2 regions of the Micromonospora sp. BRA006-A genome follow, and region 2 is predicted to be linked to the other one. Evidence: riboswitches for the same ligand, from Rfam matches in the RefSeq annotation. Region 2 holds a riboswitch; the other holds the start of a gene.
What was found. A riboswitch is a leader RNA that binds a small molecule or an ion and turns the genes downstream of it on or off. The one in region 2 is predicted to bind cobalamin.
Positions count from the first base shown of each region.

Region 1 (19,170 bases), 3.8 Mb from region 2:
CCACCGTACCGCTAGGGCGCGCGACGACGCCAGAGCAGTTGCCGGCACCCGGTGCGCCGCTGGTCACACCGTTCGCAGCGGACGGTTCAGGGAGCGGCGATGCTCGGCGGGGCGCCGGCGCCGAAGGACCAGCCCTCGACGCTGCCCGGCGCGGGGTTGTAGCCGGTCGCCCCAGACGTACTGTAGGACCAGGCACCGCCGCTGGACGCATGCCAGTACGACCAGTACGCCGTGGCCGGCGGGGTGTTGACGCACGGCTCGGTCGCGGCGGTGGGCTTGCCGTTGATCCGGCAGACGAAGGCCAGGCCCCAACGGGCGGTGCCGGTGACGGTGAAGCCGGCGGCCTGGAGCGCGGCCAGGCCGGTGGCCGGATCGCCCGGCGCACACGCGACCTGGACGCCACCGCCGAGCGCGGCGAAGTCGACGACCACAGTGACTCCCGAGGTGCCGGCGCAGGCGGCGGCGTGCGCCGCCCGGGGCGCGGGTTCGACTGCGGTCAGCGCGACGCCGGCCACGACGGCGGCCAGCAGGCCGGCCAGCCAGGTGCGGGCGGTGGAACGGTGACGGAACACGGGTCCTCCTGTGATCGGGTGAGCGGCGAAGGGGTTCACGGGCAGGCGAGCGCCGGTGCGCCGGGGTCGGCGCCGGCGGCGGACAGACGGGCGTACCCGATCCCGGTGAGACCGAGGACGGCCTGGGCGGTGGCCCGGGGCGCGGTGGCCGGGTCGAACCCGCCACCGTCGAAGTCGACAGCGCCCCGGTCGGCGGGCGTCCCGGCGCAGCCGACCTGGAGTCCGGCGAGGAATGCCCGGGCCCGCGCCCAGGCCGGCAGCCGGTGACCGTCGCGCAGGGCCTGCGCGGCGAGACCGGTGCTGTTGGCGTTCGGTGTGCCGGCCGCGTTGGTGAAGCCGCCGTCGGCACGCTGAACGGACACCAGCCAGCGCAGCCCGGCGGCGGCGTCGGCCGGACGGTCCGCGGCGCGCAGGGCCTGCGTCGCGAGAGCGGTGGCGTCCACGTCGGACGTGCAGGCCGGTTGCGCGGGCAGCAGCGGGTAGCCGCCGTCCGGGCACCGGGTGCCGGCCAGCCAGGCGGCCGCCGCCGGTGGCGCCCCGGCCGCGGTACGGTCCAGCGCCAGCAACGCGAACGACTGGCTGAACGCGTTGCTGTAGTCGCCGTACGCGGACCGGTCGCTGAACCGGCCGGCCGGCGTCTGGAGCGAACGCAGCCGGGCGATCAGGTCCACCCCGCCGACGTCGGCCGGGTCGCCGCCGCGCACCTGCACGGCGAGGGCGAGCTTGGCGGTCGCGCCCGCGTACGCCTCGGAGACACCGTCGCCGAGGTAGCCGTCGCGGATGTCGGGCCGGGTGACCCAGGCCAGCGCGTCGGCGCCGTGGTCGTCGGCCACGCCGCCGGCGGCGAAGGCGAACACGGCGTCGAGGGTCAGCCCCTGGTCGGGGTAGGCGACCCCGTCGAAGACCGCCTCGAAGCGTTCGCCGTCGACGAGTTGCCGGGCGAGCCAGCCGCCGGCGGCCTCCGGGCGGGTGAGGGCGGCGCGCTCGGGGGCGGCGACGGCGGGTGTGGTGAGGGTGAGGGCGGCGAGTACGCCGCAGAGGAGCGCGAGCAGGCGGTGCCGGCTTCGGCGGACGACCATCGGAAGCGCCTTTCCGGCCCGGCGGTCGTCGAAAGCCCGGACGACCGAGGCAACGCCGCGTCGACCGGGACTCCGACCCGTGGGCCACGACGGGTGGGGAGCGGATACACGCGTACGACGGGTATTCGGGCTCGCCGCCGCAGAGTCTCTCTGGGCGGCCTACCGTTGCGGGCCAGCGCCGGATTTCGACCGGTCTTCCCCCGCACGTACACGCAGTGGTTGAGTTGTCGCGACAGTCTGCTGTGGCCGGAGCGCCGATGTCAATGCGCCAGGGCCCGGCCACGTGCCGTGACGGCCGGCGGAGTCGCCGTTTCACATCCCGGCGCCGAGACGTCGTCCCGGCGCGTCCGGGTAGGCGCGCCGGCGAAGGACGCCCGGTGGAGACCGGGCGTCCTTCGCCGTGGGGTCACTGTCAGCAGGGCCGGCAGTCGGTCATCGGCGGAACGGCCCGGTGACGCAGTAGGTGATGCCGCCGGACGACGAGCCGGTCGTGCCGCGTTGCGACGAGAAGTACAGCCGGTCCCCCGCCGGGGTGAACGCCGGGCCGGTGATCTCCGAACCGCTCTGTCCGGTGATCCGCAGGAAGACGGAGATCTTGTCGTCCGGCGTGATCATGCAGATCTCCATGTTCCCGCCGTCCTCGGCGACGTACAGGTCACCTGCCGTGGATCCGGTGATGTTGTCGACCCCGGTGAGCGGAGGGGCGCCCGGACCGACCAGGTTGTCGTCGTAGGCGAGCTCGTACGTGCCGGCGGCCAGGTTGACCTGCCAGACGCGGTTGTCGCCCTTCGTGGTGAACCAGACGGTGTCATCCGCGTAGTGACAGCCCTCGCCGCCGTTGAACGTCTTCGCGCCGGACACCTGCTGCCGGGTCGGGGTGGGCGAGCCGTCCGGATCGGGCACCGTGGCCCAGGTGAACGTGCCGGAGGTCGCCGTACCGGCGCGGAAGACCTGGAGGGTTCCGGCGGAGAGGTCGCCCCAGGTGGCCGGCACGAACCGGTAGAACTTGCCGTCGGTCTCGTCCTCGGTCAGGTAGACGACCCGGCGGACCGGGTCGGCCGCGGCCGCCTCGTGCTTGAACCGGCCCAGCGCGGGACGCGCCACGGCGGTCCCGCCGAGGGGGTACGTCTCGAAGACCCGGCCCAGGGACACCTCCTCGCAGGAGAGCCAGGTGTTCCACGGTGTCTTCCCGCCGGCGCAGTTGTTGTTGGTGCCGGAGAGTATCCGCGACGCCCCGATCACGGCGCCGCTGGAGTCGAAGACGAGGCGCGAGGCACCGCCGCCCGCCCCGGCCGACACCTCCGAGTTCGACACGTAGATCCACCCGGTGCCGTTCGGGAACACGGCGCCACCGTCCGGAGCGTCGTGCCAGGTGTACGACGTCCCCGGCACCGTCCGACGGGACCGCGCGACGACCGAGCTGGTGAAGCCGGCCGGCAACTGGATGCCGTTGGCGTCGGCGGGCTGGAGCCCACCGTAGGGCCCCGCCGCGTTCTGCGCCGGGGCGCCGTACGCCGCCGACCACGCGGTGAACGGCAGCGCGACAGCGCCCGCACCGACGACCGTGGCCCGCAGCATTGCTCGACGATCCATGGAACCTCCTCGGTAGGTTCCCCAGATCCGACCGGGCGGAGCTTACGCACATCGATCTGCTGGATGAACGTCGATGGACGCCTCGGTGCGAGGCCGGTCAGCCCTTGCGCCACTTCTGGTTGGCCGTGCCCCCGCAGTCCCAGAGCTGGAGCCTCGCGCCGTCGCCGCCGTTCCAGTCCTTGATGTCGACGCACTTGCCGGCCTGGAGGTTGACCAGGTCTCCGGCCGCGTTCAGGGTGAACTGCTGGGCGCCGGTGCCGTTGCAGGTGTAGAGCTGCACCGCCGCCCCGTTCGCGGTGGACCCGGCGTCGACGTCCATGCACTTGTTGTTCTGGCTCTTGAGCGCCGTGCCGCTGAACGTCCACCTCTGCGCGTTGGTGTTGTTGCAGTTCCACATCTGCAACGGCGCGCGGTCGACGAAGTTGGAGCTCGGCACGTCGATGCACTTGTTGTTCCAGTTGCTGACCACTGGCACCCCGGTGGCCGGGGTGCCGCCGCCACCGCCGGTGAACGGGCTGAGGATCAGTCCGGCCGAACGGGGATCACCGTCGTGCACCAGCGACTCGAATCCGCCGACGTCGTCGAAGGCGAACGCGTACGCCCGGCCGTCGGTCATGTTGGCGTGGATCAGGCGGGCGTACTGGTTGGTGGGGTTGCTGCGGTAGAAGTCGGCGGCGTTCGTACTGGGCTGGGTGTCGATGGTGCCGAGCGTGCCGCGGTTGAGGGCGGCGCAGAGCGTACGCGAGATCGGGCCGACCACCTGGTCGTTCGGCGCGGGCAGGTCGCCGTCGCAGCCCCATACGCTGGCCGAGGAGGGCCGGTTGAAGGAGGCGACGACCTGGCCGCTGCCGTTGGTGAAGGTCATGGTGTTGCCCGAGGTGCGGCCGTAGTACCGGATGGCGGGCTGGTCGGCGAAGGGCGTCACGGTCAGGGTCTTGGTGGTGTACGCGTTCCACGCGGAGGCGATGTACGAGTCCAGGTAGGTGGTGCTGAGCAGGCCGGCCCCGGCCGCCTTGCCCGGAGCCAGGACGCGCAGCACGGTCCCGTCGGAGCGGGTGTGGACGGTGCCGGCCCAGCCCGGCTGCGCCCGGATCCCGTCGATGACCGCGTTGCGTCCGTTGGCCACCACGTCGCCGGTGCGCTTGGTGACTCCGGTGGCGCCGGTCACGGTGACCGCGTGCGGGATCGCGAACATGTCGACCTGGGAGCTGTTGAGCCACAGCCCGGAGTCGTTGTAGGTGAACTCGCTCCAGTCGAAGAGGATGTCGCGGTTCGCGTCACCGGCAGCCCAGGGCGCGGGCTGCACCAGTCCGTCCGGGGTGAGGAAGAACTTCAGCTTCTGCCCGAGGGAGAAGTAGGCCCGGCCGGAGAAGCCTCGGGGGAACTGGATCGTGGTGCTGCCGCCGTTGCCGGGGCCCGGTATGGAGACGTCCGGCGCGGGCGACGGCGGGATCTGCCCGCCGGTCCACGGCACGAAGGCGCCGCCGGAGGTGACGTAGCCGAGCCGGCCGGAGGACAGCTGGACGCCGATGACGTAGAGGTAGACCGGGTCGCTGCGGCCGGTGGTGTTGGTGACGGTGACCGGCAGCAACGCCGGTCCGACCGCCTGGGCGGGCGTGGCGACGACGGCGCCGGTGAGCCCGGCGAGCAGGGCGGACGCGGCGGCGAGCAGCCTTCTTCGGAGACGCATGGCGACACCTCGCGGGAGAGAGGGGGACGGGAGAGCGCTCTCTCAGCAGGGTCCAATTGTTAATATTGTTTTGTCAATAGGTGTTTGCCTATGGATCAGGGCCACGGCGAAGGTCACCGGTCGATTAAGATCCACTCCGGCACAGTCGACTGTGGATTGGGTATTTCATGAGACGCATGCTTTCGGCGCTGACCGCGCTGGTGACCGTCGCGGCGGGCCTGACTGTCGGCGCCCCCGCCGCCCAGGCGGCCGGCTCCTGCTCGGGGACCATCACCTACAGCCAGGTGCAGTCGTCGGGGCTCGGTGAACTGGTGATCTACTACAACAGCAGCAACGGGGGCACCAACAGCGCCTGCTTCTACCACCGCGGCGCGGCGTACGGGAAGTCGGCGCCGACCTTCGTGCAGATCTACCGCTGCGCGGAGCGTTCGAACGAGGGCGCGCACTGCACCCGCTCCGGAAGCCCGGACACCGACTCCGGTGACTTCAGCTATCACGCCGGCCCGGTCGCCGTCACCGGCACGGCGAACTACTGCGTCGAGGCGGTCGGCTACATCGGATGGGCCGGTCAGCGCCACCAGATCTACAGCCGCCGCCAGGGCTGCTGAATCCGCTACCCCTCGACCGGGCCGGCGCACGATGAGCGCCGGCTCCCCGGCCGGGCCGGGTCAGACGGCCAGCGCCCGGCGGCACCTGGCGAGTTCCGCCCGCAGATCCCGCCGTAGAGCCCGGTCCAGGCCGGGCTGGGCGAGCGCCTGGGCGAAGTCGCGGGCCGCCTCGTCCCACCGGCCCAGCCGGGCCAGGGCCGTACCCCGGTTGTAGCGCGGCACCGGTGCCTCCGACAGTGCCACCGCCCGGTCCAGGTCGTCGAGCGCGGCGGCCACGTCGCCGCGCTCGAACCGGGCGGCGGCCCGGTTCGTCCACGCCTCCACCAGCTCGGGATCCCCGCTCAGGGCCCGGGTGAGCAGTTCGTCGGCCTCGGCGGGCCGGCCGCGCTCGGCGAGGACCAGGCCCAGGGTGCACAGCAGCGCGGGATCCTGCGGAGCGCCGGCCAGCCCGGCCCGCGCGCCCGCCTCGGCGGCGTCCAGCGCGCCGCGCTCCACGTGCAGGTTGACCAGGGCGATCCGGGCGTCGAGGTGCCCCGGTTCGATGGCGAGCACCCGCTCCAGGTCGGCGCGCGCCCACTCGGGTCGGCCCCGTTCCTGCTGGAGCACGGCCCGGTTGTAGTACGCCTCGGGCAAGTGCGGTCCCAGCCGGATGGCGGCGTCGTAGTCCCGGATCGCGGCTCGGGTCCGGCCCGCCGCCCGGTGGAGGGCGGCGCGGTCCACGTAGTACTCGCAGTTGCCGGGGTCGTGGGCGATCACGGTGTCCAGGTCGGCCAGCGCCCGGGCCGGATCGCCCAGCGCGAGGTGCACCTGCGCCCGGTTGTGGCGCAGCCGGGCCAGATCCTGCGGGCGTTCGCCGGGGCCGAGCGCGGCGGTCAGCCGGGCCAGCCCGTCGTCGACGAGCCGCAGCGCCCGGTCGGGCCGGCCGGCCCGGCTGTCCAGCAGCGCCAGGCCCTGCTCGTAGAAGACCGTCGACAACAGCCGCTGCCGCGGGTCGGCCAGCTCGGCGGCGAGGTACAGCGCCCGCTCCAGCCAGTGCCGGGCCAGCGCCGGGTCCTGGTCGGCCGCCGGCAGGTGCCGGGCGTGCAGCATGGCGGTGGCGTACGCCGCCGACATCGTGATCTTCGGGTCGTCGGTGACGGCCCGCGCCTCGTCGTAGAGGTCGAGCGCCTCGGCGGCCCGGTTCAGGGCCGCCAGGGCGGTGGCCAGGCCGGTGGTGAACGCCCACCAATGCCGCAGGTCGCCGTCGGGGGTGACCGCCGCCCGCCCGCGCCGGGCGACCCGGGCCGCGTGGTGGTAGTAGCCGCGGGCCAGGCTGTCGCCCAGGTCCCGCCGCAGCGCCTGCGGGGTGCGCTCGTGGGGCGCCGGGTCGGGGGCGCCGTCGTCGCGCAGGTCGAGGCGCACCGGTGCCGGACCGAGCCGGCGGGCCAGCGCGTCCAGCAGTTCGGCTGTCGTCTCGTCGGCGCCGGCGACGTGGTCGAACCGGACGGTGACGGGCCGCCGGAGCGTGCCGGCCCACTCCGCCACCAGCTCCGCTGCGCCGTAGGCCAGGCAGGCGGTACGGCGGGCCGGGTGGAAGCGGATCGGCTCCTCCTCGGCGGCGGGCCGGGCCGCCGGATCGAGCCGGGGGGCGATCGCGTGCAGTTCGACCGCGTGCCGGGCGGCCAGGCGGGGCCGGTCGGCGGCGACGCGGGCGAGGAAGGCCGAGACCCCGGCGTACGGTCCGTGGTCGCGGTGGCAGTCGTAGCGCTCCGCCCCGTCCGTCACCGCAGGGCCCAGCGCCGCAGGGGCGGGCGCCCGGGAGCGCCCGCCGGGCCGGCAGTTACCAGCACCACTCGATCCACAGCCGGCGTGCGCCGGACACCAGACGGAGTGCAGTCGTGCGACGGATGGTCATCGTCCTCATAGGAACCTCCGATGTGATGCACCTCAGGGCTGGCCCAGAGCGTAATGCCGGTCGATGGGAATAAGAAGGCTTCTCGCGATTCGCGGCGGCACCGGCTACTCGCTGCCGAGCCGGCGTACGACGGTCAGCGCGACAGCATCCGGCGGACCCGGCTGCCCACCGCCTGCTTGACCTGGTCGCGCAGTGGCTGCGCGCGGCGTGCCTTGAGCTTCTGCTGCAGCGTCTGGTTCTCGTCCCGCAGCCACTGCATGCGCGCCAGCAGTTCCTCGGTGGTGCTGGCGGAGGCCGGCCGGACCGCCGGCGGGTAGACGGTTCGGCGGACCTGCTCGTCGAAGCGGGTGGCGCTGTCCCCGTCGGCGAACGAGAGGCCGAGGTCGTGTTCGGCGAGGAACGCGGTGATCCGCGCGAAGCGCTCCTTGTGCCCCTCGTTCAGGGCCGTGTAGTCGGCTTCCTCGTAGAGCTGGGCGGCGTCGACGTCGGCCGGCACGTCGCGCATCAACCGGTGCGGGATGTCGAAGTAGCGGGCCAGTTCCAGGGTGCGTGAGTCGTGTGCGAGGAGATACCCGGGAGTGCCGGAGATCAGCGCCGTGATGGTGCCGTGGATCCGGGTGCCGAAGGCGAAGTCGAATCCGGCGAGATACTCCATCCAGGGCCACGGGTCCATGAACATCCGCACCTTGTCCTCGGCGAAGAGCGGATGTGAGGTGTGGATCGGCATGTCGTCGGTCTTGCCGCGCAACGTCGGTGCGTCGCCGTAGAGCAGGGTGCCGAGGGTGTACAGGCCCTGCGCGATGTAGCGCAGGTTCGGGTAGCGCTGGTGGTGGTGCCGGACGATCGGGGCCAACGCGCGGACGTATGGCGAGATGACGAACGCGAGCCGGTCCTCGGTGTCCAGGGTCGCCTTCGCCTTCTCGACCCGGAGACTGTCGCCGTGCAGGAACATCGACGGGCAGCCGATCTGCTCGACGGCGGAGAAGCCCAGCGTCCGCAGGTAGTTCTCGCTGATCTCGCCGCGTACGCCGATGCTGTGCGACCGGTCCAGCACCGCCCGGCAGAACGCCGTCACCGGCTCGTCGATCGGGCGCAGGGACTCCAGGCCGCCGTCCACGTCGGTCTGCGCCCCGACCCCGAGCACCACCACCGGGATCTTGAGCCGCTCGATCAGCCGGGTCATCGACGTCAACCGGTTCACGTAGTCGTGGCGGAACGCGTTCGCCAGCGGGATCACGAAGACGTCGTACTTCTCGTTGATCTCGTCGGCATCGCGCGGGTCCGCCCGGAACCGCGACGGGGTGATCTCCGCCGTCGAGGTGGCCAGCAGCTTGTGCGCGGCGTGGCTGAAGACCAGGTTGCCGCTGTTCTTGCCGATCCAGTCCCGCTCGTAGGTCTCCTCGGCGGTGACGACGTCGAACGGGCCCTTGCGGGCTCGCAGCAGGATCCGCTGGTGCATCCGGGGTGTCCACCCTTCGTCCCGGACGCCGCGGCGCCCGGCGAGGCCGAAGCGGCGCGTCCGGCCGGGCACGGCCCCGTTCCGTGCAGGAACAGAGATCCTACGCCCTGACACAGAGAGGTGCCGTCAGCCCCACCCTGCCCGGGCCGGGTCAGGCGGCGTGAACCGCTGTGGTGTCCGCGGCGGGCCGGCCGTAGCGGCGAGGCAGCCGGGCCTCGGCGCGGAGGTTGCGATTGGCGAGGTTCAGGTCGCCGCCGTAGTGCGCCAGAACCCGTGGGTTCATGACCCGGTACCACAGCGGCGGGACGAGGGCGAGCAACACCATCGAGGCGTAGCCTCCGGGCAGTCGCGGCGAGACGTCGAAGCTGCGCAGCGTCTGGTAGCGGCGCAGCGGGTTGGCGTGGTGGTCGCTGTGACGTTGCAGCTGGAAGAGGAACACGTTGGTGACGACGCGGTCACTGTTCCAGCTGTGCCGCGGGTCGACCTTCTCGAAGCGGCCGGTGGCGGTACGCCGGCGGCACAATCCGTAGTGCTCGAGGTAGTTGACCGCTTCCAGCAGCGAGAAGCCGACGATCGCCTGCAGGAGCAGGAAAGGCACGAGCCGCCACCCGAACACGGCGATCAGCAGGGCGAAGAGCACGACGGTCATGAGCCCGGCGTTGAGCAGGTGGTTACGCAGCGTCCACGGACTCCTGTGCCGCAGCCGGAAGCGGCCGATCTCCAGCCGCCACGCCGAGACGAGGCTGCCCCAGACCGTACGTGGCCAGAACGCGTAGAAGCTCTCCCCCAGCCTGGCGCTGGCCGGGTCCTCCGGTGTGGCCACACGGACATGGTGTCCACGGTTGTGCTCGACGTAGAAGTGGCCGTACCCGGTGGGCGCGAGCGCGATCTTCGACAACCACCGCTCGACCGTCTCGCGCTTGTGGCCGAGCTCGTGCGCGGTGTTGATGGCCAATCCGTTGACGATCCCGATGGTGGCGACCAGGCCGGCGGCGCCGGCGACACCGAGACCGCCACGCGTCCACACCCATGCGCCGAGCAGCAGGGCGGCGTACTGCACCGGCAGGAACAGGAACGTGATCCAGCGGTAGTAACGGACCTCCTGCAACCGCCGGGCGATGTCGTCGGGCGGGTTCTCTCCGTCGTCACCGAGCAGCACGTCGATGATCGGGATGAGTCCGAAGACCACCGCCGGGGTGAGCCACCAGGCAGCGGGGCCCGCGCCGACCCGCCACGACGCGTACGCCAGAAACGGCAGCACCGGCACGAGGAGAGCCAGTGGCCACAGGTGCTTCTTGCCGTCACGCCAACCGACGGCGACTGCTGGAGCATCGATCGAGGTCTGCATGTGCCGCCTCCGGGGTGTCGAGTGCTGCGTCGACTGTCACACGGATAGCCATGCTTGACAATATCTAGCATCGCGTCAATTCCGTGGACACGGAAGTGGCGTGTGTCCAGTCGCTAGACTCGGCGCACCATGGCCGCCCCTCCGCCCTATCGCCACACCGCCCGCCGGCACCTGCGTGACGCGGTCATCACGGCCGGCCGCGACCTGGCGATCGACAGCGGCTGGGACGCGGTACGAATGGCCGACGTGGCGGCCCGCGTGGGCGTGAGCAGGCAGACGCTCTACAACGAGTTCACCAACAAGGCCGGACTGGGCGAAGCCATCGCCCACCGCGAGATCGACCGGTTCATGGACGGCGTGCGGGAGGCGTTGTCCGCCCACGGCAGCGACGTGCGAGCCGCGATCCATGCCGCGGTCACGTTCGTGCTGACGCAGGCCGGCACCGACCCGCTGGTCAAAGCCGTCCTCAACAGCGCCCGAGGCACCGACGCCCTGCTCCCCTACCTGACCACCCGCGCCGACCTGGCCCTGGCCGCCGCCGTCACGGTGCTGAGGGAGTGGGCGGGCACGCACCTGCCCCGGGTGCCGCCCGATGACGTCACCGTCGGCGCCGAATCCCTCGCGCGACTGGTCGTCAGCCACATCGTGCTGCCGACCGCGCCGGTCGACAACACCGCCGGCACCCTCGCCGACCTGGCGCACCGCTTCCTGGACCCGCCGCGCGCGTGAACGAGCCCATCAGCTGGGATACGGGCGTCGGCCGGGTGCGTACAGCGGCGGACGACCGGACGTGCCCGAGGGCCTCCCCGGCCGAGTCCGGCCGCCACGGCGGGGCGGGGCGGCCGGCGGTCGCCACCCCGCCCCGACGCGACTCGCCCCCTTCAGGTCACCGGGCCCGCCGGTCGATCGGCGCCGAAGTACTCGGGCCGGCTCACCCAGGCCTCACTGACGAACATGACGCCGGGCCGGTGGGCCAGGATGTCGCGCAGGCCGACGACGACCGGCTCGGCCCGCTCGAGCGGCAGCACGGCGATCACCATGACGAGTCCGGCCCGGTCGTTGAAGAGCAGCCGGCCCTCGTGGGTGCCGTGGTGGCCGAAGCCGGAGACCCCGCTGAGGCTGGTCCAACCGCTCACGCCGGAGGCGTGCAGCAGCGTCCGGACGGCGTCGACGTCGTCGGCGCGGGTCACGACCTCCACCTTGACCATGCGCGTCAGTCCGAGCTCGTTCATACGCTGTACTCCTTCTCTGGGTCGGGGGCCGGGAGCGGCGCGGTGCGCCGGGATCCGCCCGGGTCAGTCCATTCGCCGGTACGGGGGTCGATGACGGTCAGGGACATCCAGCCGCCGTCGATCAGCTGGCGCAGGGCCGGGTTGCGGCCGAGCACGGTGTCGACGAGGTGGTGCGGGGCGTGGACCACGGCTGCCAGCCGCAGCGGGTCGTGCGCCGGCCGTGTCCCGTCGTCGACGGACTGCAGCGGCAGCCCGACACGCAGGTCGCCACCGGATCCGGAGAGGACGCCGAGCGCGTCGCCGAGGACGGTGTGCACGGTCTTGGTGCCGGCCCCGAGGCGGTGCGGATCCACAGTGGAGAAGTAGTACTGGAGGTTGATCCAGGACGCCACGACGAGCGGGCCCGTCATGATCGTCTCCAGCGCGACCGCGTCCGGATCCGCGGTCCAGTCGTAGGAGTGCAGGAACGTGCGGCAGCCGAGATCGCGCCCGGCGGTCAGTTCGCGCGGCGCGGCGATGAACGCGGCATTGCCGGCCAGCGCCCACTCCGGCCGCACCTGGGCCCAGTCCGAGGCGCGGCCGGGCAGGTGGCGGGAGCCCGGCCGGCCGGGCAGCCGGGTGGCCCGTTCCGCGCGCAGACCCGCTCCCGCCTCGGCGAGCCGGCGCGTCAGGTCGTCGACGTGCGGGCGCAGCCGGACGGGGACGGTGTCGACATCGAACAGGCGCACCTCGTCGGTGACGGTGTCGTGCTCGCCGGCCAGGACGTGGGTGTCGGCGGGCAGTTGGATCCCCCGGTCGACCAGCGCCTCGCGGATCTCGGGCCGGTTGAGCAGCGCGGCGACCAGCCGGGCGCTGACCCCACCCCGGTTGCCGCCGCAGGCGCCGCAGTCGAGCGCGGCGGCGTAGGGGTTGTTGGTGCTGGTGGCCCCGTGCCCGCAGAGCAGCACCAGCGGGGCGAAGCCGGTCGTCAGCCCGACGGTGCGCAGCGTCGCCTCCGCGTAGTAGACCTGCTCGTCGAGGGTCAGGGCGGCGGCGAGGTCGGCCACCGTCGGCGCGGTGTCGTCGGCGGGTGGCGCGAACCGGCCCGGCGCCACGGCGCGCACCGCCAGGGCGGCGGTGGCGAGCACGCCGGCGACCTCCACGAAGGCGAACGCGCCGACCGGGTCGGTCTTGGCCGAGGCGAACGCCCGGCGCCACGCCTGCCGGGCCCGCCGGCGGCGTACCCGCGTGGCGTCGGCGGTCTCCCCGACGGTGGCCACCGGTCGCATGAGCACCGGGCAGCGGTCCCGGCCCCGTGCGGCATCGGCCGCCACGGTGCGCACGGGTAGGCCGAAGAAGCCGGCGAAGCCGTAGGTGTCCACCGGCCCGGCCGCCTCCAGGTGCCGGCGCAGGCCCTCGCTGCGCACGTCGATGCAGAACACCGCCTGGGCGAGCGGGGTGACGCGGGCGGCGCGGCGTGGGCGCGGCCGCGCGGCGTGGTCCAGCCGATTCCGCAGCCGACGCCGGTATGCGTGCTCCGCGGCGGCGAGCCACACCTCGGCCTGCCGCGCCGGGGACAGCTCGGCCACCACGTCGCGCACCACCGCCACCGTCGCCTCGGGCAGCAGCGCCAGGGCCGGCGCGTCGACGCCGAGCGCCGCGACCAGCCGGGCGAGAGCCGCCGGCTCGTCCGTCCCCGGCGCGCCGGCGGCCGGTACGGCCCCCGCCGTCCCGTCGGTGGGCGTCGACACGGCGGTCGGCGTCGCGGCGGTGGGGGTCGTCGCGGCGGTCACCGCTTGGAGCGTCGGCGGGACGCCGAGGTGGCGGTGGGTGGCGGTGCCGGCCAGCGCCAGCTCGTAGCTGAGCCGGACCGCGAGCAGGTCCAGCGGGGTGAGGTCCGGTCGCTCACCGGGACGCGTCTGGGACCAGCGGGCGTAGCCGGCCCAGCCCGGCAACCGGAGCAGGGACCGGGTGAGATACGCCGGCCAGGCCGCCGGCGCCACGCCGAGGGCGCGCAACAGCAGGGCGACTGCCCGCTCGGGCTCGGCGGGCAGCGCGGCGACGAGTGCCCGCAGGCCGCTGACGCCCGCGCGGTCGACGCCGGCCACCCGCCGCCAGCGCGCCCAGCAGCTCTCGTCGGCCGGGCCGGGAACCGGCCAGCGGGCGGCCGGACGGCCGCAGTGCGCCGCGCACCAGCCGGCCACCAGTTCGTCGACGTCGGCGCCGATCCGGGTACCCAGGGCCCGGTCGAGCAACTCGGCCAGGGTGAGCGGGTCCGGGTCGGCCTCGACGGCGGGCCGGGTCACCGCGAGCCGGCGCCGCGCCACGGCGAGCAGGTCGGGTGGCGGGGGCGGCCCGTCGTGCACCGGGTGGACCAGTGCAGCGACCTGGAGGTCCGCGGCCGTGATCGACCGTCCGCCGAGCGTGACCGGCGCCGAGGCCGCCGGGGGGAGCACCGCGGTCAGGTCGGCCGGCTCGATCTCGCCGTCACGCAGCCGCCGCCGGTACTCGTCGACCGGCAGGTGGGTCCGCGCGCCGCCGAGCGCCCGCAGCTCGGCAGTGGCCCGCGCGAACGGCACCCGCTCCCGGCCGGCGAGCGGGTTGACCGCCACGAACGTGTCCAGCGGCCAGACCGCGGCGACGTGGTCACCGGCAGCGGCCAGCGCGGCGACGACCCGGGCGGCGTCCGACCGGTCGGACGCGTCGCGGCGGCGTACGGCGGTCACGGCCCAGGCGGCCGGCTCCCCCGCCGCCACGCCGGCGGACCGGCGCCACCACGCGCCGGCGCCGTCACGCCAGGCCCACCACCACAGCGCGGCGCCGTGCCGGCGCACCAGGAACGCGCCGGCGACGGCCACCAGGGTCAGCGTGACCGCCGCGACGCCCACCCCGGCGTCCGTCACCGAGGCCGGCAGCCCCAGCCACCGGGCGACGGCCCGACCGGCGACCAGGTAGCCGCCGGCCAGCGCGCCCGCCGCGAGGGTGATCGCGACGGCGGTCCGCGCCGGCACCTCGCGGTCCGCGAGCGCCGACCGCACCGCGGTCAGCGCGGCCGCACCGGCCAGGACGGCGCTGAGCAGGCCGCTCGGGTTGGCGCCGAGCGACAGCTCGGTGAGCGCCACGGCGGCGAGCACCGCCGCGCCGGCCAGCGCCACGGTCCGGGTCCGGGGCGGGCCGACCGGGCGGGGCGCGGCCGCGGTCCGCGCCTGGGCCTGGAGCGCGCCGCCGGCGGACAGGAACGCGTACGCCTTGTAGACCGCGTGCCCGACCAGGTGCACGGCGGCCAGGCCGAACGCGCCGAGCCCGCACTGGGCGAGCATGAAGCCCATCTGCGCGACGGTGGACCGGGCGAGGGTGCCCTTGACGTCGGTGCGCACCGCGGCGAACACCGTCCCGGACACCGCGGTCACGAGGCCGGTCAGCACCATCGCCGGCATCACGCCGGGTGCGGCGACCACCACCGGCGCCAGTGTGATCATCAGGAAGCCGGCGACGTTGACCATGCCCGCGTGCAGGAAGGCGGAGACCGGGGTCGGGGCGTCCAGGGTGTACGGCAGCCAGCGGTGCGCCGGCACCTGGGCCGATCGCACCGCGCCGGCCACCAGCAGCAGCCCGCCGGCGGCGGCCAGGAGCCAGCCGGGCCGGTCGCCGGCGGCTTCCCGGACCGCGTCCAGGTCGGCGTCGCCCACCGGCGCGACCAGCAGCGCCAGGCCGGCGACCAGGGCCACGTCGCCGACGAGGAACACCGCCCGGGTACGGCGCACCGCCGCCCGTACCCGGGGCTGCTCCCGGTAGTGGCCGATGAGCCCGATGAGCAGGTGCCCGGCCGCGATCCAGCCGACGGCCAGTTGCACGAGGCTGGGCGCGGTGGTCATCACCAGGGTCGCCGTGGTGGCCGCCGCGATCCGGGCCTGCAGGGCGCGGGCGCCCGGCTCGCCGTCGAGATAGCGGCGCGCGTAGCCGGCGACGACGGCGGCCAGCCCGCAGACGAGGAGCGCGAACAGCGCGGTGAACCGATCGAGCCGGATCCCCACGGAGAACGCCGGCCCGGGTGGGTCGAGCCGGAGCAGGAGCGCCGGGACCACCGGGTCGTACGCGACCCGGGCCAGCAGCGCGGCGGCCGCGGCGGCGGTGAGAGCGAGCAGCGCCCCCACCACCCGGGCGGCTCGACGGGGATCGGGTACCGCCAGCGCGCACAGCGCCGCCGATGCGGGCCCGGCCAGGACTCCCAGAACCAGTGCGACGGACATCGTCACCTCCTCAGACATGCGCACTGTATTACACGATTCGTAATTCGTGTATCGTGAGACGCACGACAGTGGCTCGGCACGAGGAGGAGCGATGGACGCGACCGGATCCCCGTCGCAGGTATGGCAGACCAGCCCGAGCTTCGCCCTCGCCCGGCTACGCGCCGGGCACCACCGGTTCCGGGCCGGCGGCCTTCCCGTCCCGTCGGCCGGCGCGGCACCGGTGGCCGCAGTCCTGTCGTGCGCCGACCCGCAGCCCGAGGCCGTGACCGTGTTCGGCGGCGTCGACGTCTACGCGGTCCGCACCGCCGGCCTGCAGGTCGGCCCGGCCGTGCTGGGCAGTCTGGAGTACGCGGTCGCGCGCCTCGGCGCACCCCTGCTGGTCGTGCTGGGCCACGCCTCCTGCTCCCTGGCGGGCGGCAGCGGGCCGGACCGGGTACGCGCCACGCTCACCGCCCTGCGCCGCCGGTCCCCCCTGCTCGACCAGGCCGTCCGCTCCGGCCGCTGCGGCATCCACGGCATGATCTGGCACGACGCGGACCGCCTCCTCAACGAGGTGCGGCCCGTGCTGCCACCGCCGGCCCGGCGGGCCTGCCGCCTGCGGCCACCGAACAACGCGTCGATGCGGTCGCACTGAGTGGGCGACGCCTCATCAGGGGTTGCACACCGGGCACGCACCGGGGTCCGCGGCGCCGCCCACGGGCCGGCGCGAGCGGTACGCGCACCTGCCGCATCCCGACACGTCCACCCCCACAGCGCTCAGCCCGGCCCTGGTCAATGCCACCGACATCCGGCCCGGACCGCACCCCAGGTCGAGTGTGGGACCGGCACAGCGGGCCACCACCGTCGCCTCCGCGGCTGTGGCCTGCCGATGCCACCGCTCCACCGGCAGGCGGCGGCTGGGCCCGTCCGCAGGCACAAGCCAGTGCACGTCTCCGGCGGGGTCGCGTAGCGCGGAGGCGAATCCGTCCCCGTTCACGCGCGTACCACCATGTCGCGACGCACGGCCTCGACCTGGCGGGCGAAGCGGCTGTCCGGGACCGCCGCCGCCACGGCGTGCGCGTCGGACCAGTCGTCCACGTCCCGCAGCACGGGCAGCGGCACGGGGCGTAACCCGCGCCCGGTCAGCGCGGACCATGTGGATCGGCCCGTGACCGGCGTCGACATCGGCACCGCGCGTAGCATCACGGCCTGCCGGGGGTCGCGTAGCCCGAGCGCCCACCAGCCGCCGTCGTGGGCGATGCCGAGCGCCGCGTCGGCATCTTCGAGCCGGCGCACGGCGGCGGCCAGCGACGCCGGGGTCAGTTGCGGGGTGTCCATCCCGATCTGCAGCACCCAGCGGCCGGGGAACGTCTCGGCGACGTCGAGGTGGGCGTGCGCGAGCCGGTCGGCGAGGTCCGTGCCGCGCTGCGGCAGGACCGGCCAACCGGCGAGGGCGGCGGTCAGCTCCACGCCGTCCACGGCTTCCGCGAGATGTCCGGCCAACGCCAGAACCGGCGTCACCCCCGGTGTCCCCCGGACGGTGTCCACTGTGTCGAGCAGCGCGGCAGCGGCCAGCCGGGCGGCCTGGACGGGGGTCACCGGCGGGCACAGCCGGGTCTTCACCAGGCCGGGCACGGGCGCCTTGGCCATCACCAGTACGACGGTCACCGGGACTTCCGGACGGTACGCAGGACGGCGGCGAAGTCTCGGGTGGCCCGCAGGGTGCCCCGTACCGAGCCGGAGACCTTGGAACGGGTGCCGGCAGCGCGCGGTGCGTAGGTGACGTCCACCTCGTGGATGCGCCAGCCCGCCGCGGCGGCTCGGATCAACAGCTCCAGCGGATAGCCGAAGGCCCGGTCGGTGACCCCGAGGGCGAGCAGCGCCTCCCGGCGGGCCACCCGGATCGGGCTGAGGTCGCGCAGCGGCATGCCCCGGTGCCGCAGCAGCGCGGCGACCAGCGCCGTGCCCGCTCGGGCGTGCCAGGGCCACGCCCCGGCACCGACCGGCCGGCGACGGCCGACGGCCAGATCAGCGACCCCGTCGGCGACGAGGGCGACCAGAGCGGGTAACTCCCGGGGAGCGAAGGAGCCGTCGGCGTCCAGCACGCAGACCAGTTCCGTGTCGGCGGCCTCGATCCCGGTGTGCACGGCCGCTCCGTACCCCCGCCGTGGTTCGTGCACCACCCGCGCCCCGTGCCGGGCGGCCACCTCGGGTGAGCCGTCGCGCGACCCGTTGTCGACGACGATCGCCCGGTACCCGGGCGGCAGCGCGGTCAGCACGGCGGGCAGGGCAGCGGCCTCGTCCAGGCACGGCAGCACCACGTCGATCTGTGTCGGCATACCGCCGACGCTAGGGCCGTCCGACGGCGGTGCGCGCTCGATTCAACCTTACGGAACACTTACCGTGCCGACACTTCTTACCGTCCGGTGACGTACCGGCGAAGCGGCTGACAGCGGAGGAACCGAGCCGTACCGTCCGGTCGACATGAGACCCGGTGCCACCGTTTCCCGCTCGTCCGTCCACCACCGCATCCCGGATCGACACCGGGGGGACCTGCTGGTGCTGGGCGTCGAGGCGACGCTGCTGGTCACCGCCGTGGCGGTGGGCGCGATGCTCAACCGCGCCGGGGTGGGCCTGCACGCCGACGCCGCGCCGCTCTACGCCACCTGGAGACCGCACCTGGGCTGGGGCACACCGGCCGCGTTGGCGATCGCCGTCGCGGTGGTCGGCCCCGGAACGCAGTGGGCCCGCACCGCCCGGTGGGGCCCTCTGCTGTCCGTCGGCTACCTGGCGGCGGTCGGCTGGACGCTCGCCCTGGCGCTGGTGGACGGCTGGTCGGAAGGGTTGACGACACGGCTCACCCCGCAGGCGGAGTATCTGCACGAGGTACCCCGGGTCACCGACGTCGGGCGGATGCTGGCCGGTTTCGCGGACCGCATCCTGGACTTCCAGCCGGACTCGTGGTCCACCCACACGGCCGGCCATCCACCAGGTGCCCTGCTGGTGTTCGTCGCACTCGACCGGGTCGGCCTGGGCGGTGGCACGGCCGCGGCGACGGCCTGCGTCCTGGTCGGGGCGAGCGTCGTGGTGTCCGTGCCGATCGCCCTGCGGGCACTGGGCGCCGGAGGGGCCGCCCGCGCGTCGTTGCCGTTCCTGGTGCTGCTGCCCGGAGCGGTCTGGGTGGGTGCCTCCGCCGACGGTCTCTTCACCGGGGTGGTGGCCGCCGGCCTCGCGCTGCTGGCCGTGCGGGGAACCGCGACCGCGTTGGCGGGCGGCCTGCTGCTCGGCTTCGCGCTGTACCTGTCCTACGGCTTCGTCCTCGTCGCGCCTCTGGCTCTCGTCGTGCTCGCGCTGCGTCCAGGCGGCCGGGTTGCGGCGCTGCTCGCCGGTGCGACCGGGGTGGCCACTGTGGCGACGGTGTTCACCGTCGCGGGTTTCCACTGGTGGCAGGGGTACGACCGGGTGGTCGAGCGCTACTACCAGGGTT
Region 1 is NZ_JANCLW010000001.1:4,294,758-4,313,927, forward strand. Features, by position in the region: gene NMK34_RS19370 (hypothetical protein) at 87-572, opposite strand; gene NMK34_RS19375 (peptidase) at 608-1,651, opposite strand; cobalamin riboswitch at 1,750-1,898, opposite strand; gene NMK34_RS19380 (alkaline phosphatase PhoX) at 2,084-3,244, opposite strand; gene NMK34_RS19385 (beta-1,3-glucanase family protein) at 3,342-4,934, opposite strand; gene NMK34_RS19390 (hypothetical protein) at 5,102-5,542, shown strand; gene NMK34_RS19395 (tetratricopeptide repeat protein) at 5,603-7,306, opposite strand; gene NMK34_RS19400 (polysaccharide pyruvyl transferase family protein) at 7,570-8,895, opposite strand; gene NMK34_RS19405 (alkane 1-monooxygenase) at 9,047-10,243, opposite strand; gene NMK34_RS19410 (TetR family transcriptional regulator) at 10,373-10,972, shown strand; gene NMK34_RS19415 (DUF190 domain-containing protein) at 11,125-11,475, opposite strand; gene NMK34_RS19420 (putative inorganic carbon transporter subunit DabA) at 11,472-15,704, opposite strand; gene NMK34_RS19425 (carbonic anhydrase) at 15,796-16,338, shown strand; gene NMK34_RS19430 (DUF2064 domain-containing protein) at 16,677-17,351, opposite strand; gene NMK34_RS19435 (glycosyltransferase family 2 protein) at 17,348-18,022, opposite strand; gene NMK34_RS19440 (hypothetical protein) at 18,168-19,170, shown strand, end outside.
Region 1: linked by a shared signal. The riboswitch ahead of NMK34_RS19375 (peptidase) and the one ahead of NMK34_RS02740 (CbtB domain-containing protein) in region 2 are both predicted to bind cobalamin.

Region 2 (9,665 bases):
GACGGGCCGTTCGACGTGTCCACGCCCGTCGTCGAACGGCCGGTACGCCTCGTCGAACTACCCGTCGGAGCCGGCGACGACCGGGTGACCGGATCGCTGAAGCTCGATGCCGCGCTGCGAGACGGCGTCGTCGCGTTCGAGCCTGGCCTGCTGGCCCGGGCCCATCGTGGCCTGCTGTACGTCGACGAGGTCAACCTGCTGCCGGACCACCTGGTCGACCTGCTGCTCGACGCCGCGGCGACCGGCCGGGTCAGCGTCGAACGCGACGGTGTCTCGGTCGAGCATGCCTCCCGGTTCGTGTTGATCGGCACGATGAACCCGGAGGAGGGCGAACTGCGCCCGCAGCTGCTCGACCGGTTCGGCCTGACGGTCGAGGTCGCCGCCCCGCGTGACCCCGTCCTGCGGGTGCAGGCGGTCCGCCGCCGGCTCGCATTCGACGCCGACCCGGAGGGCTTCGCCACACGCTGGGCCGGCGAGCAGGAAGCCCTGCGCACCCGGCTGGCCGCCGCCCGGCGCTCGCTGGCCGGTGTCGTGCTCGACGACGAGACGCTGACCAGGATCGCCGAGCTGTGCGCCGCGTTCGACGTGGACGGCCTGCGTGCGGACCTCGTCACCGCTCGCGCCGCCGCGGCGCACGCGGCCTGGCGGGGACGTACGCGAGTGACACTCGAGGACATCCGCATCGCCGCCCGTCTCGCGCTGCCGCACCGCCGCCGCCGCAACCCCTTCGACGAGCCCGGCCTGGACCAGGACCGCCTGGACGACCTACTCGGCCACAACGACCCCGACCCCGGACCCGACGGTCCCGGCGGCGGTCTGCCCGACGACACCGGGCACGACAGATCGGCCGGGGACGTGCCCGGCTCTCCCGGCGAGAGCCCGCCCGTACCGGAGCCCGAACGGCAGGCCGCCACATCGATGGCATCCGCGGGCGAGCCCGCACGTGCCCGCTTGCTGGTCGTGAAAGGAACCGGCGACGGTCAGGCCGGCCGGCGGTCCCGGGCACGAACACCGCAGGGCCGTGTCGCCGGGCAGCGGCGGCGCACGTCCGGCGACGGCCGGCTGCACCTGCCGGGCACCATCACCGCGGCGGCGCCGCATCAGCATTCCCGGGGTGGCTTGACCGGCGGTCGCGGCCTCGCGCTCGTGCCCGGCGACCTGCGCCGGGCCGAGACCGTCGGGCGCGAGTCGAACCTCGTGCTGCTGTGCGTGGACGCGTCCGGTTCGATGGCGGCCCGCCGCCGCATGGAGCAGGTCAAGACCGCTGTGCTGTCGCTGCTGCTGGACGCCTACCGCCGCCGGGACAAGGTCGCACTGGTGACGTTCCGCCGGCACACCGCCGAGGTCGTCCTGCCACCGACCGGCTCGGTCGACGTCGCCTCCCGCCGCCTGGCCGACCTACCGGCCGGTGGCCGGACCCCGCTCGCGGAGGGCCTGGAACGCAGTGGCGAGGTGCTGCGCCGGGAGGCGCTGCGCGACCCGTCCCGCCGGCCCCTGCTCGTCGTGGTGACCGACGGCCGCGCCACCTCCGGCCCGGACCCGCTGGGTCGTGCCCACCGCGCCGCCGCCGCGCTCGCCACCAGCGGTGTCCAGGTCGTCGTCGTGGACTGCGAGACCGGACGATTCCGGCTCGGCCTCGCCGCCCGGCTTGCCACTCATCTGAGGGCCGAGCACGTGCCGCTCGGTGAAGTGACCGCCGACGGGCTCACAGGGGTCGTTCGCACGGCGACCGCTCCGCGGGCGGGGGTGGCCTGATGCCGCAGGGTAAGCCGCTCACCGTCCCGGACGACGGCAGCACCACCCGCCAGCGGCGCAACCGGCCGCTGCTGATGGTCCACACCGGAAACGGCAAGGGCAAGTCGACCGCCGCCTTCGGCATGGCGATGCGCGCCTGGAACCAGGGCTGGGACATCGGGGTGTTCCAGTTCGTGAAGTCGGCCAAGTGGCGCATCGGGGAACAGACCGTCCTGGAGAGGCTCGGGCTGCTGCACGAGCAGACCGGCGAAGGCGGGCCAGTCGAGTGGCACAAAATGGGCTCCGGATGGTCCTGGAGCCGTAAGAGCGGCACCGAGGCGGACCACGCCGCGGACGCCGCCGAGGGCTGGGCGGAGGTGAAGCGCCGTATCCAGGCGGAACGGCACCAGCTCTATATCCTGGACGAGTTCACCTATCCGATGCAGTGGGGCTGGGTCGACGTCGGCGACGTCGTGGAGACACTGGTCCACCGTCCCGGCCGTCAGCACGTGATCGTCACCGGGCGCCGGGCCGACCCCCGGCTGATCGAGGCAGCCGATCTGGTGACCGAGATGCAGCACGTCAAGCACCCGATGGACGTCGGCCAGAAGGGCCAACGAGGCATCGAATGGTGAGCCTTCCGCGGCTGATCGTCGCGGCGCCGGCCTCCGGCCACGGCAAGACCACGGTCGCGACCGGGCTCATGGCCGCGCTGGCCGCGCGCAGGCACACCGTGTCGGGGCACAAGGTGGGGCCCGACTACATCGACCCCGGCTACCACGCGCTGGCCACCGGACGCCCCGGCCGCAACCTCGACCCGCACCTGACCGACCCCTCACTCGTGATCCCGCTGCTGCTGCACGGCGCACGCGACGCGGACATCGCCATCGTCGAAGGGGTCATGGGCCTGTTCGACGGCCGCATCGGCGGCGACGGTTTCGCCTCCACCGCGCACCTCGCGGCCCTGACCGCCACCCCGATTCTGCTGGTCGTGGACGTCTCGCACACCTCGCGCAGCGTCGGGGCCGTCGTGCACGGAATGGGCACGTTCGAGGCCGGCGTCACCGTCGCGGGTGTCGTGCTCAACAAAGCCGGGTCCGCCCGCCACGCCGCCGAGGCGGCCCGGGCGGTGGAATCCACCGGCGTACCGGTGCTCGGGATCCTGCACCGCGACCAGGGTGTCAGCGCCCCGTCGCGCCACCTCGGGCTCGTGCCGGCAGCCGAACGTGAGGAGGCCGCCGCCGCCCTGGACGTGCTGGCCGAGCAGATCGCCCGCCACGTGGACCTCGATGCGGTGCTGCAGGTGGCACGCACCGCACCCGATCTGGACGCCCAGCCATGGGACCCCGCCGCGCACGTCCGGCGGCTGGGCGCCGGATCACCGGTGGTTGCGGTCGCGGCCGGGCGTGCCTTCACCTTCCGGTACGCCGAGACGACCGAGCTGCTGCAGGCGGCGGGCTGCACCGTCGTTCCGTTCGACCCGGCCCGCGACCAGCGGCTTCCCGCCGGGACACGCGGGTTGTACCTCGGTGGGGGGTTCCCCGAGGTACACGCGTCCACGCTGAGCGCCAACACGACGCTGCGCCACGAACTGCGCCAGGCCGTCCTCGACGGCGTCCCCACCGTCGCCGAGTGCGCCGGCCTGCTGTATCTGTGCCGCTCCGTCGACGGCCATCCCATGGTCGGGGCGCTCGACGCCGAAGCAGTCATGACGCCGCGCCTCACCCTCGCGTACCACCGTGCCGGACTCGGCTCGGACCAGCTGCTCGGCGAGCGGGGAACCGCTGCCACCGGCCACGAATTCCACCGCACCACCGTCACACCCGGTCACGGCGAGCACCCCGCCTGGCGCATCGAGGGCCGCAATGCCGGATTCGCCTCCCCCAGCCTCAGCGCGTCCTATCTGCACGTGCATTGGGCTGGGCACCCGCATCTGGCCCAGTCGTTCACCGAGGCCGTACACCGGACGGCTGTCTCCTCAGCACGTTAGGAATCACCGTCACATGCAGCTGAACCTTACCGGCCGTAGCGTGCTCGTCCTCGACGGGAGCGCACCCGCCGCCGTCACGGTCAGTGCGCTGCTGCACAAGCGGGCCCTGGTCACCGTCGCCGCGCCGGCCGTGTGCGCCGCGCTGGAGGACCTCGCCCTCCGCGGGCGCCTGACCTGGGTCACCACCCCGGTCGACGAGAGCCGGTTCGACGTCGTGCTGCGTACCGTCGCACCCTCGGAGGCCGGGTCGGCGGCAGCGGTCCGAACGGCCGGACGCGTCACGCTGGTCGGCGCCGGCCCGGGCGATCCGGGGCTGGTCACCGTCGCCGGACGCGCGGCCGTCAAGCAGGCCGACGTGATCCTCACCGACCGGCTCGCCCCGTGGGAGGCCCTGAAGTGGGCGCGCCCGGACGCCGAGATCATCGACGTCACCAAGATCCCGTACGGGCGGAGCACGAGCCAGGAACAGATCAACGCGCTGCTCGTCGAGCACGCCCGCGCCGGACGGCACGTTGTGCGGTTCAAGGGCGGCGACTCGTACGTCTTCGGCCGCGGCTTCGAGGAAGTCACCGCGTGCGCCGAAGCCGGCGTCCCCACCACCGTGATACCCGGCGTGACCTCCAGCATCGCGGCCCCGGAGCTGGCCGGCATCCCGGTCACCCACCGCGGACTCGTGCAAGGCTTCACCGTCATCTCCGGCCACGTACCGCCCGGCCATCCCGACTCGTCGATCGACTACGCCGCCCTCGCCCGCACCGGCACCACCCTCGTGGTGCTGATGGGCATGCGCAACCTCGCGGCCATCGCCGACGCGCTCGTCGCCGCTGGTCTCGACCGGAACACACCCTGCGCCGTCGTCGCGGACGCCGCCTCGGCCGGCCAGCGGGTGCTGCGCAGTACCCTCGCCGACGTCGTCGCCGACACCGCCGAGGCCGGCATCGGCGCGCCCGCCGTAACGGTGATCGGCCACGTCGTCGCCCTCGGACCGGCCGCCGTGCAGGCAGTCGCGACAGCGTCGCGTTGCTCCGATACCTGATATGGTCGTGCCACCCTGCTGAAGGAAGCCGGTGTGAATCCGGCGCAGTCGCGCTACTGTGACGCCGCTCGCGGCGAAGCCAGACCCTCCAGCCAGGTCGACCACCCATCGACGGGACGCAGCATCCCAAGGAGTGTCATGCCTCAGGCGACCACGGCCATTCCGGCCGTTCTTCCCACCATCCCCGTTCGCGCGCTCGCCCCCTGGGCGCTGTTCTTCGCGCTGGTCACCGCCGTCGTCCTGTATTTCGTGGGCGCCGAGCAGGGAGCTTTCTCCGTCTTCGAGGGCACCTTCATCCACGAGCTGACGCACGACGCACGGCACGTGCTGGGCTTCCCCTGCCACTGACACCACGCCACGCGGCAGTTCGCCCGGCCCGGCCGGAGTTTTCGTCTTTCCTCGTCACCGGCGCTGCGGGCGTTTCGTGATGCCCGCGGCCGGCTCTCGAACGGACCCTTGATGACCCCTCGCACTTTTCTCGTTCACGGGCTGCTGGCCGGGCTCATCGCCGGTTTCGCGGCCTTCCTCGTCTCCTACGTCGTCGCCGAACCCCAGGTCGATGCAGCCATCGCCCTGGAGGAAGCCGGTGCCGCCGAGCACCCGCACGACAATGCCACCGCCGAGCAGTCTCACAGCCACGATGAGGAGGAGGCCGAGGTCTCGCGTGGCACCCAGTCCACCGGGGGCCTGGCACTGGGCACCATCCTGGTGGGCATCGTCCTCGGTGGAGCGACCGCGCTCGCTGCCGCCTTCGCCGCCGGGCGTCTGGGCTCCCTGTCCGCACGGGCCAGCACCGCGGTGGTCGCCGCCGTCGGTTTCGTCGCCACCGCCCTCGTGCCGTTCCTCAAGTACCCCGCCACACCACCGGCGGTCGGCTCCGGTGCCACGATCAACGAGCGGACCGCGCTGTACTTCGGGTTCTGGGCACTGAGCCTGGCCGCCGCGATCGGCGCCGTGGTCCTGGCCCGGCGTCTGCTGCCCCAGCTGGGCGCATACTCGGCGGTGCTGGCCGGTGCCGGCGCCTATCTCGTGGTCGTCGTGGTCGCCGGGGCTCTGCTGCCGACGGTCAACGAGGTCGGCGGTTTCCCGGCCGACACACTCTGGTACTTCCGCATCTCGTCGATCACGACCCTGGCCGCGACTTGGGCGGTCCTGGGTGCAGTGCTGACCGGTCTGGTCGGACGCGACGCGGACCGTGCCGCCGAGCGGCTGCGCCGCCAGGAGCTGGCGGCCACGCTCTGAACCTTCCCGGCTGAACCTCGCGTCAGGGTGCGGGCAACGCCCGCACCCACGCCAGGGCGGCGTCCACGTCACGGACCAGCGGCACTCCGGCCGGCGGCCCGGCGCGGCGCACGATCACGACCGGCATCGCCCGCTCGGCGGCGACCTCCAGCTTCGCGACCGTGTGGTCACCGCCGGAGTCCTTGGTAACTAGAACGTCCGTGCCCGCCATCACCTCCCGCTCGTGCGCGAGGGTGTAGGGACCGCGGCTGCGCAGCAGCTTCCACGACACCGGCAGAACGATGTCGGGCTCGTCCACCACGCGAACCAGGCACGCGTGCCGGCGCAACGGTTCGACGAAGTGCGCCAGCGACTGCCGTCCGACGGTGAGGAACGGCCGGTCGCCCAGACCGGCCGCCACCCGGGCAGCTTCACTGTGGTCACCGGCCCAGTACCAGGCCGACGCCTCGGGGCGAGCGGCCCAGCCGGGCCGTTCCAAACGGAGCAGGGGAACCCCGGCGGCCGGGCACGCCGCCGCCGCGTTGGCGCTGATCTTCTCCGCGAACGGGTGCGTCGCGTCGACCACGGCACGCACCCGGGTCTCCGCCAGGTACGCGGCCAGTCCTGCGATCCCGCCGAAGCCACCGACGCGGACCTGCCCCACCGGCAGCCGGGGACGCGCGACCCGCCCCGCCAGTGAGGTCACGACCACGGCACCGTCGTCGACGAGCGAGGCCGCCAGCGCGCGGGCCTCGCCCGTCCCACCGAGCACGAGAATCCTCACGCGTAGGGTCCGATCACCGGCGCCGCGGGAGCGCCCCGCTCGGCTAGGTTCAGCAGCGCGTCGACCTCCAGGTGTTTCTCCGCCAGGTCGGCGAGCAGATCCAGCCGGGCCTGCCGGGCCGGCTCTGCGCCCGCCGCCAGCGCCTGCACCCACTGAGCATGGCCGATCTCCGGCCCACCCGCACACGCCATCGAATTGTTCGCCATGTTCCGTGCCTTGAACGGAGCGACCCGAACACCGCGCCGTGCGAACGCCCGGCACAACGCGGTCGTCACCCGGCTCTTGCCCGCGTCCGACGTCCTGCCCGCCACCATGAGCCGCCCGGTTCGGCGAGCCTGTCCTTCCACCGCCCCAGTATCGCCTGCTGTCCATCCGCCGGACCGCCGGGCTCGGCGTGGGCGAGGTCCAGCCCGGGCTGGTGTCCGACGCTGCCCACCACTTCGGCCATCAGCAACGTGACCTCATGGACGAGTTCGTCCATGCTCTGCCCTGTCTGTGACTGGACCAGGGCCAAGGGCGAGTTCGGCGAGCAGCATGAAACCCGGGTGCGCACGGTCTCGTCGCCGATGGCGCCCAGCAGTTCCTCGGCGCCGGCGAAGTCACCGCGGTGTCTGGCCGCAATGACTCCCGCCGCCTGCTGCGCCGCGAGGAACGCCGGCCCAGCGCCGGCCTCGGTCATCGTGCCAGGATAATCGGGTTGCCGGCGCGGGGCGCGTCGAACCGCCGGGTCACGTCCGACCAGTGAACCGGTGGCCGCGTCGAGCGCCGCGTGCAGCAAACGGTTTCGCGCCGTCGAGGAAACACCTGTGCACGAATACGCCCAGACGCGCGGCCATCTGCTCGGCGAGCTGGTGGATCGTGTCGTGGCCAGCGTGGTGGGTGACCGACCGGGCACCGGCAGCACGTGCCGGGTCATGACGGCGGCCGGAACTCAATGACGGTCCGCCCGTCGTGAACCCGCACGTCTGCGTCGACGCCGTACACGTCGGCGAGCAGCGCCGGGGTGAGCACCCGTGCGGGTGGTCCCGCGGCGACGACCCGGCCGTGGTGCAGCACGACGACGGTGTCGCAGAACATGACGGCCAGGTTGAGGTCGTGCAGCGCGGCGAGGGCGGTGACCTGCGATCGGCGGACCAGGTGCAGCAGCTGAAGCTGGTGGCCGATGTCGAGGTGGTTGGTGGGTTCGTCGAGCAGCAGCAGTTCCGGCTCCTGGGCCAGCGCGCGGGCGAGCTGGACGCGCTGGCGTTCCCCACCGGACAGGGTCTGCCACTTACGGTCGGCGAACCCGGCCAGGTCGACCCGGCCCAGTGCCTCGACCGCGGCGGCATGGTCGCAGCCGGTGTCGGACCAGCGGGTCCGGCGGTGCGGGATGCGGCCGAGCAGGACCACGTCGCGGACGGTCAGGTCGAGGTCGGTCTCGGCGTGCTGGGCCAGCAACGCGATGCGCCGGGCCAGGGCAAGGCGCCGCAGCCGAGTCACGTCGTCGCCTGCGAGTGTGATGTTGCCGGTATCCGGGCGCACCAGGGCGGCGACGGCCCGCAGCAGGGTGGTCTTGCCGGAGCCGTTCGGGCCGAGCAGCCCGACCAGGCTGCCCGCCGGGACGGTGCCGGTGACGTGGTCGAGGATGCGGGCGGCGGGCACCGCCCACGAGACGTCGGAGATCTGAAGCATCAGCCGCGTACCTCCCGGCGGCGCAGGATCAGGAAGAACGCCGGCACCCCGACCAGTGCCGTCAGCACCCCGACCGGCAGCTCACGCGGTTCGAAGACGGTGCGGGCGGCGGTGTCGACCCAGGTCAGGAAGATGGCGCCGGCGAGCACGGCGACCGGTAGCAGCCGCCGGTGGTCCGGTCCGGTGATCAGGCGGGCGGCGTGCGGGAGGATCAGCCCGACGAACCCGATCGCGCCGCTGACCGCGACCAGCACGGCGGTCAGCAGGGCGGTGCCGACCAGCAGCAGCCACCGCAGCCGGTTCACCTCGACGCCGAGGCTCGCGGCGGCCTCCTCACCGAAGGCGAAGGCGTTGAGGGTACGGGCGTGCCAGCCGACCACCGCCAGCACCACGACCAGCACCGGTACCGCCCAGCCCAGGGCCGTCCAGTCGGCGCGGGCCATCGACCCGGACAGCCAGAACGTGATGCTCTGCGTGGCGTGCGGGTCGGCCACCCAGATGATCACGAAAGAGGTCAGTGCCGCGCACAGTTGTCCCACCGCGACCCCGGTCAGCACCACGCGCGTCGGCGACAATGCCCCGAACCTCCCGGCCAGGCCCACGACCAGCAGGAACGCGACAAGGGCGCCGAGGAAGGCGCCGCCGGTCAGCGCGGCTACGCCACTACCGATGCCGGCCACGACCACCAGGACCGCGCCCAGCGACGCCCCTGAGGAGACCCCGAGCAGGTACGGGTCCGCCAGGGGATTGCGGGTGACGGTCTGCATGACCGCACCGGCCGCGGCCAGGCCCGCCCCCACCGTGGCGGCGCCGAGAACCCGGGGCAAACGTAGGTCCCAGACGATGTGGTCGCGCAGCAGCGGCACGTCCGAGTTCGCGAGTCCCAGGTGGCCGGCGACGACCGTCCACACCGTCCCGACAGTCAGGTCGGCCGGGCCGATGGTGACCGCGACGGCCACCGACAGCACCAGACCGGCGACCAGAGCCAGCACGAGCGCGGCCAGGCCGACCGCCCGCACCGGGCGGTGGGTGCGCACCGGGGCGGGCCGGGTGGTGACGGCGGTCAGCTCGGGGCCCCGGACGGCAGCGCGGCGATGCCCTGGGCGAGGGCTTCGACGCCGAGGACGTTGCGGACACCGGCCGTGGTTGACGAGAACGGGATCACCACGTACCACTGCTGTTTGACCGCGGGCAGGTCCTTGAGGGTGCGGTGCCCGGCGAGGAAGGTC
Region 2 is NZ_JANCLW010000001.1:535,240-544,904, reverse strand. Features, by position in the region: gene NMK34_RS02760 (magnesium chelatase subunit D family protein) at 1-1,755, shown strand, start outside; gene cobO (cob(I)yrinic acid a,c-diamide adenosyltransferase) at 1,755-2,369, shown strand; gene NMK34_RS02750 (cobyrinate a,c-diamide synthase) at 2,363-3,724, shown strand; gene cobA (uroporphyrinogen-III C-methyltransferase) at 3,738-4,760, shown strand; adenosylcobalamin (AdoCbl) riboswitch at 4,760-4,900, shown strand; gene NMK34_RS02740 (CbtB domain-containing protein) at 4,899-5,108, shown strand; gene NMK34_RS02735 (CbtA family protein) at 5,220-6,002, shown strand; gene NMK34_RS02730 (cobalt-precorrin-6A reductase) at 6,025-6,753, opposite strand; partial or broken gene NMK34_RS02725 (cobyric acid synthase CobQ) at 6,885-7,079, opposite strand; gene NMK34_RS02720 (hypothetical protein) at 7,037-7,444, opposite strand; partial or broken gene NMK34_RS02715 (ABC transporter ATP-binding protein) at 7,929-8,436, opposite strand; gene NMK34_RS02710 (FecCD family ABC transporter permease) at 8,436-9,473, opposite strand; gene NMK34_RS02705 (ABC transporter substrate-binding protein) at 9,500-9,665, opposite strand, start outside.